2 regions of the Pseudomonas sp. ADAK7 genome follow, and region 2 is predicted to be linked to the other one. Evidence: riboswitches for the same ligand, from Rfam matches in the RefSeq annotation. Region 2 holds a riboswitch; the other holds the start of a gene.
What was found. Region 2 has a riboswitch for cobalamin ahead of cobW (cobalamin biosynthesis protein CobW). Riboswitches for the same ligand answer to the same signal wherever they lie in the genome.

Region 1: another riboswitch for cobalamin. It lies ahead of cobO (cob(I)yrinic acid a,c-diamide adenosyltransferase); the one in region 2 lies ahead of cobW (cobalamin biosynthesis protein CobW).

The regions. Positions count from the first base shown of each region.
Region 1 covers NZ_CP052861.1:2,506,163-2,510,361, reverse strand. The annotation lists gene HKK53_RS11720 (PQQ-dependent sugar dehydrogenase) at 1-673, opposite strand, end outside; gene HKK53_RS11715 (hypothetical protein) at 740-1,324, opposite strand; cobalamin riboswitch at 1,478-1,709, shown strand; gene cobO (cob(I)yrinic acid a,c-diamide adenosyltransferase) at 1,791-2,402, shown strand; gene HKK53_RS11705 (cobyrinate a,c-diamide synthase) at 2,399-3,694, shown strand; gene bluB (5,6-dimethylbenzimidazole synthase) at 3,691-4,199, shown strand, end outside.
Region 2 covers NZ_CP052861.1:548,992-553,190, reverse strand. The annotation lists gene cobN (cobaltochelatase subunit CobN) at 1-828, opposite strand, end outside; gene cobW (cobalamin biosynthesis protein CobW) at 832-1,896, opposite strand; cobalamin riboswitch at 1,993-2,206, opposite strand; cobalamin riboswitch at 2,406-2,633, shown strand; gene HKK53_RS02515 (CbtB domain-containing protein) at 2,751-2,945, shown strand; gene HKK53_RS02510 (CbtA family protein) at 2,957-3,664, shown strand; gene HKK53_RS02505 (cobalamin biosynthesis protein) at 3,661-4,074, shown strand; gene cobM (precorrin-4 C(11)-methyltransferase) at 4,157-4,199, shown strand, end outside.

The DNA of each region.
Region 1 (4,199 bases), 2.0 Mb from region 2:
TGTTGGAGCCCACGGTCACGTACAACTTGCTGCCGTCCTTGCTGGCGATGACGTTCTTGGTCCAGTGGTGATTCAACGTGCCGCCCGGCAGGTCGATGACCTTCATCGGTTCTGACTTGATCGCCGTATCGCCGGTTTCATAGTGGAAACGCAGCAAACGATCGGTGTCGGCGACATACAGGTCACTGCCGACCAGGGTCATGCCGAAGGGCGAGTTGAGGTTTTCCAGGAACACCGTGCGCGTTTCGGCCACGCCATCGTGGTCCTTGTCCCGCAGCAGCGTAATACGATTCGGGCTCGGCACGCCGGCACCGGCGCGGCCCATGACTTTCTTCATCACCCAGCCACGAATACCCGTGCCGTCATCGGGCTTGGGTGGCGCGTTGGTTTCGGCCACCAGCACATCACCGTTGGGCAGTACATAGAGCCAGCGCGGGTGATCGAGATTTTCGGCAAAGGCCGCGACCTGCGTGCCTGCTGCCGCGGTAGGTTTGGCACCGGCCGGCCAGCCGATCGCCGGGGCAATATTCACCGTCGGGATCAGGGTTTTATTCGGTTCTGGCAACTTGGGCGACGGGCCGGTGCCGTCTGTGACTTGCAGGCTGGACGTCTCACCGCAGGCAACAAGCCCTCCGGCGAGCGCGATGACGAAAACGAGCTGGGGCTTGCGCATGCTGATCTTCCCTATGAATGCACTGTTTAATCATAGAGGAGAAACAAAGCGCGATGGTTCAACCCGTCAACCACGGGCCTCTTTGAGCAGCACGGCGATGCCGGGGTGATAGTGACCAGCTTCGTTACGCAACTTGCGGTAGGCGTAGGGGAAATACCAGGCCACGGCGCAGGTGTGTTCCTTTTGCAGGTCGTCGACCATGTCCTGCAATTCTTCCGGGGTCGCGCTTTGCTGGGCCTTTTGCGGCGCGACAAACAGGCAGCCGAGTTTCAGGTCGCTGGCGTAGCTGATGCGCTTGGCGTCGCTGGCGATATCGGCCAAGGCTTGTGTCAGGTTCAGGCTGTTGACCTTTGGCCAACGCTGGGTCGTCTGGAGGTAAGCGCGTTCTTCACTGCTGGCGATAAACAGATCGGCGCGGGCATTGCGTTCGCCTTCTTCGAGCTGTTTACGGGTCGGCGTTTGTTGCAACGTGACCATTTCCGCCATCCAGGCCGCCGCCGACAGCAGGCTGAGATTGGCTTTTTCGTCAAACCAGTACGGCGTATCGTTATCGCCGCGCACGGCGTTGTAGCGGTCGATACAGTCAAACCAGCGTTCCAGCAGCGGGCGCAGGAATTCCAGCTTCGGATTGCTGATGATCATGCCTTGCATGTGGCTCACCCTTGTTATTGTGTTGTGGGATGTGGCTCTTTGATATCACTGCTGGGAGTGTGGCACAAGATTCGCGGCAGATAATTGATTGACGGCAGTTTTTCGCCCGGCGGCGTCCCGGCTTTAATTGACGCTCCACCCCCAACCCTCTAACCTTCGCGGCTTGTTTCAGGTGCTCTGTGGCTGCGGTCGACAGAGTGAAACAGGGAAGCCGGTGAGTGCGTTCATTCGACGAATGAACAACCACGATCCCGGCGCTGCCCCCGCAACGGTAAATGAGTGAAAAGCTGCGCCTTGAGCCACTGTGTTGAAAAACATGGGAAGGCGCGCAGCCAGGCGCAAGCCGCTCATGAGCCCGGAGACCGGCCTGATCCATCCAGCGGCATCACGGTGGGCGATGCCAGGCTTCTTGCCGTCTATTCTTGTGCCTGCCCGCCGTTATCCAGCCTCAACGGAGAGCTCCCCCATGACTGATACCCCCGATCGTGACGAACGCCACCTGGCGCGCATGCTGCGCAAAAAAGCCGTGATTGACGAGCGCATCGCCAACTCGCCGAACGAATGCGGCCTGCTGCTGGTGCTGACCGGCAACGGCAAAGGCAAAAGCAGCTCGGCCTTCGGTATGCTCGCCCGCTCCATGGGCCACGGCATGCAGTGCGGCGTGGTGCAGTTCATCAAGGGCCGCAACAGCACCGGCGAAGAGTTGTTCTTCCGTCGCTTCCCGGAACAAGTGCGCTTTCATGTGATGGGCGAGGGCTTCACCTGGGAAACCCAGGACCGCCAGCGCGACATCGCCGCCGCCGAAGCCGCATGGGCCGTGTCCCGCGAATTGCTGCGCGATCCGTCGATTGGCCTGGTGGTGCTGGATGAATTGAACATCGCCCTCAAGCACGGTTACCTCGATCTTGATCATGTGCTCAGCGACTTGCAGGCCCGCCCACCGATGCAACACGTGGTGGTCACCGGTCGCGGCGCCAAGCCGGAAATGATCGAGCTGGCCGACACCGTCACCGAAATGAATGTGATCAAGCACGCGTTCCAGGCCGGGATCAAAGCGCAAAAAGGCGTCGAACTGTGAATCAACCCCGTCATTGCCCTGCGGTACTCATCGCCGCGCCGGCCTCCGGTCAGGGCAAGACCACCGTCACCGCCGCGCTGGCCCGGTTGCATCGCAATCAGGGGCGCAAGGTACGTGTGTTCAAATGCGGCCCGGACTTCCTCGACCCGATGATTCTCGAGCGCGCCAGCGGTGCGCCGGTCTATCAATTGGACATGTGGATGGTCGGCGAGCAGGAAAGTCGTCGGCTGTTGTGGGAAGCCGCCGGCGAAGCCGATCTGATCCTGATCGAAGGCGTGATGGGCTTGTTCGACGGTACGCCCTCCAGCGCCGACCTGGCGCGGCACTTCGGCGTGCCGGTACTCGGTGTGATCGACGGCACCGCCATGGCCCAGACTTTTGGCGCACTGGCCTTGGGCCTGGCGAAGTATCAGCCGGACTTGCCGTTTGCCGGCGTCCTGGCCAACCGCGTCGGCACTTTGCGTCACGCGCAATTGCTCGAAGGCAGCCTCACCGAAGGCTTGCGCTGGTACGGCGCGTTGTCCCGGGAAACCGGGATCGAATTGCCCAGCCGTCACCTCGGTCTGGTCCAGGCCAGTGAGTTGAACGACCTCGACCTGCGCCTCGATGCGGCGGCGGATGCGTTGGCCAGCAGTTGCGAGGTAGCGCTGCCACCCGCTGTCGAGTTCGCCGCCCCGGACGTGATAACTGCGGAACCGTTACTCAAAGGCGTGCGCATCGCCGTCGCCCGGGACGAAGCATTCGCCTTCACCTACGGCGCCAGCCTGGATCTGCTGCGAGCGATGGGCGCCGAGTTGACGTTTTTCTCGCCGATCCGCGATACCCATTTGCCCGAAGCTGACAGCCTCTATCTGCCGGGCGGTTACCCCGAGCTGCACCATGTAGCGTTGTCGAAAAACACGTCGATGCTGAGCGCAATCCGGGCACACCATAAAGCCGGTAAACCCTTGCTCGCCGAATGCGGCGGCATGCTGTATCTGCTCGATTCCTTGACCGATGTCGAAGGCACGCGCGCTGAACTGGTCGGCTTGTTGGCCGGTGATGCCGTGATGCAAAAGCGTCTGGCCGCGCTGGCGTTGCAAGCCGTCGAACTGCCCGAAGGCTTGTTGCGCGGGCACACCTATCACCATTCATTGACCAGCACCGAGCTGGAGCCGATTGCCCGGGGCCTTAGCCCGAACGGCGGGCGCGGGGCAGAAGCGGTTTATCGTGACGGGCGGATGACTGCTTCCTACGTGCACTTTTATTTTCCGTCCAACCCGCAAGCGATGGCGGCGTTGTTCAAGCCATGAAGCCAGAAGATCTTGCGTTCAGCGAGGCTGAGCGCGCGGCGGTCTACCGAGCCATCGGCGAACGTCGCGACATGCGCCACTTCAGCGGCGGTACGGTCGAACCGCAACTGCTGCGCCGCCTGCTTGAAGCCGCGCACCAGGCACCCAGCGTCGGCCTGATGCAACCGTGGCGCTTTATCCGCATCAGCGATAAAGCCCTGCGCGGGCAGATCCAGCAACTGGTGGAAGAAGAACGGATCCGCACCGCCGAAGCCCTCGGCGAACGCACCGATGAATTCATGAAGCTCAAGGTCGAAGGCATCAACGACTGCGCCGAAGTGCTGGTTGCCGCGCTGATGGACGACCGCGAGCGCCACATCTTCGGCCGTCGCACCTTGCCAGAGATGGACATGGCCTCGCTGTCCTGCGCGATCCAGAACCTGTGGCTGGCCTCCCGCGCCGAAGGGTTGGGCATGGGCTGGGTCTCGCTGTTCGAGCCGCAAGCCCTGGCCGACCTGCTGGGTTT
Region 2 (4,199 bases):
CGGCGCTTCGGGGCTGGATTGGGCGAAACCGGTGGTGTTTAGAATCACCGCCGCTTCCACTTCATCGAGCCAATCCTCGACCACCGTCAGGCAGCCCGGCTCTTTCAAACTGGCCACCGCGATCGGCAACGGGTTCAATCCCGCCGCTTGCAAGCGCTGGCAGAAAACATCGATAAAACCAGTGTTCGCCGCCTGCAAATGCGAGCGGTAAAACAGCACCGCCGCCACCGGTTGATCGGCCAGCCAGTCGGCTTGCCAATCGCTCAGTTCAGCGGGGCTGTTGTGGGGGTGGTAAATCGCCGTGCGCGGCAGGGTTTGCGGCTCGGCCCAGACGTAGTCGCGGTCCAGCCAACGCGTGGCCAGACAGCGGAAAAAGTCCAGGGCATTGCCCATGCCGCCCTGGCGCAGAAACTGCCAAAGCCGGTCGCGATCTTCGGCGCTGACGGTGCTGAGGTCGCTGAGCTCCGGGTCCGGACGGTCATCGCCGGGTACCAGAATCAGTTGCACGCCGCGCTCGGACAACTCGACCAAGCGCTCGACGCCGTAACGCCAATAGGCGATACCGCCGTGCAGCGAGATCAGAATCACCTTGGCGTGACGCAACACTTCATCGACGTACAAATCCACTGACGCGTGATTCTGCACCTGCATCGGGTTGGCGAGGCGCACGCTCGGATAGTTATCGGGCAACTGCTGCGCGGCTTCGGCGAGCAACGCGAGGCTGGAGTCGCCACTGCACAGGATCACCAGCTCGGCGGGGGTTTGTCCAAGGTCGGCGATGTTGTCGTCCGACACGAAACCGCCGGGCTGGGTCCTGAGCAGGTGCATGGCTTAAACGCTGAGCGCGGCGCGCAATTGCGCTTCGAGTTGCGCGGCGTCCAGTTCCTGGCCGATCAGCACCAAACGGGTGGTACGTGCTTCTTCGGCGCCCCACTGACGGTCGAAGTGCTTGTCGAAACGGGTGCCCACGCCCTGGATCAGCAGGCGCATCGGTTTGTTCGGAATCGCGGCGAAGCCTTTGACCCGCAGGATGCCGTGCTTGACCACCAGTTGCGTCAGGGCGTCCATCAACAGGCTTTCGTCGGCTTGCGGCAGCTCGATGGAGATGGAGTCGAAGGCGTCATGATCGTGGTCGTCATCACCGTCACCGTGGTGGTGATCGTGATGGCTGTGACGGCTGTCGATGTGTTCTTCGGAACCGGCGCCCAGACCAATCAGCACGTCCAGCGGCACGCGACCGCTGCTGGCTTCGATGACTTTCACCGCCGGCGGCAGTTCTTCAGCGACTTCCAGGCGTACGCGGGCCAGGTCTTCCGGGCTGATCAGGTCGGCCTTGTTGAGGATGACCAGGTCGGCGCTGGCCAGTTGGTCGGCGAACAGTTCGTGCAGCGGCGATTCGTGATCGAGGTTCGGGTCGAGTTTGCGCTGGGCATCGACTTGATCCGGGAACGCGGCGAAAGTGCCGGCGGCGACGGCCGGGCTGTCGACCACGGTGATCACCGCGTCAACCGTGCAGGCACTGCGGATTTCCGGCCACTGGAAGGCTTGCACCAGGGGTTTTGGCAGGGCCAGGCCCGAGGTTTCGATGAGGATGTGGTCGAGGTCGCCGCGACGGGCGACCAGTTCGCGCATTACGGGGAAGAATTCTTCCTGGACAGTGCAGCACAGACAGCCGTTGGCCAGTTCATAAACGCGGCCGTTGGCTTCTTCTTCGGTGCAGCCGATGGAGCACTGCTTGAGGATTTCGCCGTCGATGCCCAGCTCGCCAAACTCGTTGACGATCACCGCGATGCGGCGGCCCTGGGCGTTGTCCAGCATGTGCCGCAGCAAGGTGGTTTTGCCCGAGCCGAGGAAGCCGGTAACGATGGTGACGGGGAGTTTGGCCAGTGTTTTCATCGGATGCCCTTTGGCAAGGTGGCGGGCATACGGGACGACGACCGCAGCGATGAAAGCGCGGAAGATTTCGCCACCGGATCACCCCGCCCGGTTGTAGTGAGAATTCGTTTCGAGGCAGGTCTCCTGGCTTTCGGTGCGCCGGCCTCGGGGGCCTGGCATTCGCTGCGCCTTCCCGCGAACCCTTTGCCAGGGTTTGCAGTGGCGTGGCAGCGAACATCACCGTTCACAGTTGCGGGGGCAGCCGCGGCATCGACCGCGTTCCCTTCTTAGCCTCGACAGACGCCGAAGAACCTCGAAAGCGCAAGGCTACGCATCGGTTGGGGGCGGGTCAATGTCCGCGGGGCGATGATCGTTCCCACGCTCTGCGTGGGAATGCCTCAACGGACGCTCCGCGTTCGACTCTGGATGGGACGCGGAGCGTCCCGGGCTGCATTCCCACGCAGAGCATGGGAATGATCAGGTCAAACGAGAACCCCTGCCAATTGACGCCCCGCCCCCGCCCATGCTCTCCTACACGCCTTGTTACGGGTGCCCTTCACAGGGTGAAACGGGAAACCGGTGAATCATGTGCTTTACTCAAAGCCATGTCAGTCCGGTGCTGCCCCCGCAACGGTAAGCGAGCGAAGAATCAGATCCACTGTGCCGGCAGTTCGGCATGGGAAGGCGATTCTTGCAGGTTTCGGCGCAAGCCTTGACCCCTCGTGAGCCCGGAGACCGGCCCGCAACACAAAGTGACCACTACGATCACTGAATGACAAACCCGCGGTGGGCGGGCGCTGTTTGAACCTCTGCGTGCACGCTCGCAGGGTTTTCATGCGCTCTATTCACCCGCTGACAGACCAGAGGGAAGCGCCATGTCGATCATCAGCAGCACCGACCACAGCAGCACCGCCAGCACCACCACGACCCTGAGCCAACGCCTGACCGCCGCCGTGTGCGCGTCGATCCTTGGCGCGTGCCTGGTGTATTTCGCCGGTTTCTCGCACATCGAAGCGGTGCACAACGCCGCCCACGATACCCGTCACAGCTCCGCGTTCCCGTGCCACTGAGACCTGCCTACATGATCAAGCGTATCGCGCAAACCGCAGGTTTCACCGGCCTGCTGGCCGCCCTGCTGCTGACCCTGCTGCAAAGTTTCTGGGTCGCCCCGCTGATTCTGCAGGCGGAAACCTATGAAAAATCCGAGCCTACCGCAGTGGTTGCTCACGAGCACACCGAAGGCGCCATGGCCGCCCACACCCACGACGCCGAAGCCTGGGAGCCGGAAAACGGTTGGCAGCGCGTGCTGTCCACCACCGGCGGTAACCTGGTGGTCGCGGTTGGTTTCGCGTTGATGCTCGCCGGTCTCTACACCCTGCGCGCGCCGACCAAAACCGCTCAGGGCCTGCTCTGGGGCCTGGCCGGTTACGCAACCTTCGTACTGGCGCCGACCCTCGGCCTACCGCCGGAACTGCCGGGCACTGCCGCCGCCGACCTGGCGCAACGGCAGATCTGGTGGATCGGCACTGCGGCTTCTACCGCTGTCGGCATCGCGCTGATCGTGTTCAGCCGTCACTGGCTGATGAAGATCCTCGGCGTGGCGATCCTCGCGGTTCCGCATGTCATTGGCGCACCGCAACCGGAAGTCCACTCGATGCTGGCGCCGGAAGCCCTGGAATCGCAGTTCAAAATCGCTTCGCAGCTGACCAACGTGGTGTTCTGGCTGGCCCTGGGCCTGATCAGCGCCTGGTTGTTCCGCCGCAAAAGCGACGGCCAATACCACGCATGACCGATACCAGCGCAGCGCCGACGCTAGTGGTCGGCCTGGGCTGCCAGCGCGGCTGCCCCGCCAGCACGCTGCGGGCGCTGCTCGATCAGGCGCTGCAGGCGCATCAAATCGAACTTCATGAGATCAAGGCCCTGGCCAGTATCGACCTGAAGCGTGATGAGCCTGGCCTGATCGAGTTGGCCGCGCAACTTGGGCTGCAAGTGATGTATTTCAGCAGCGAGCAATTGGCCGGATATCAACCACAACTCAGCCACCAATCGCAGATCGCCTTCGAGCGCACCGGTTGCTACGGCGTTGCGGAAAGTGCCGCTCTGGCCCTGGCCGAACACCTGGCCCAGGCGCCGGCGAAGCTGCTGATTTCCCGACAGAAATACGCTCAGGCCACCCTCGCATTGGCCAGTGCTGCGTAAAATCCCCGATAATCCCCGCCTCGATCATGAGCAATCTTCATCTGAAGTCTTGCCCAAGCCCTTTTTTTGACAGGAACCGACGATGACCGTCTACTTTATTGGCGCAGGTCCCGGCGACCCGGAAC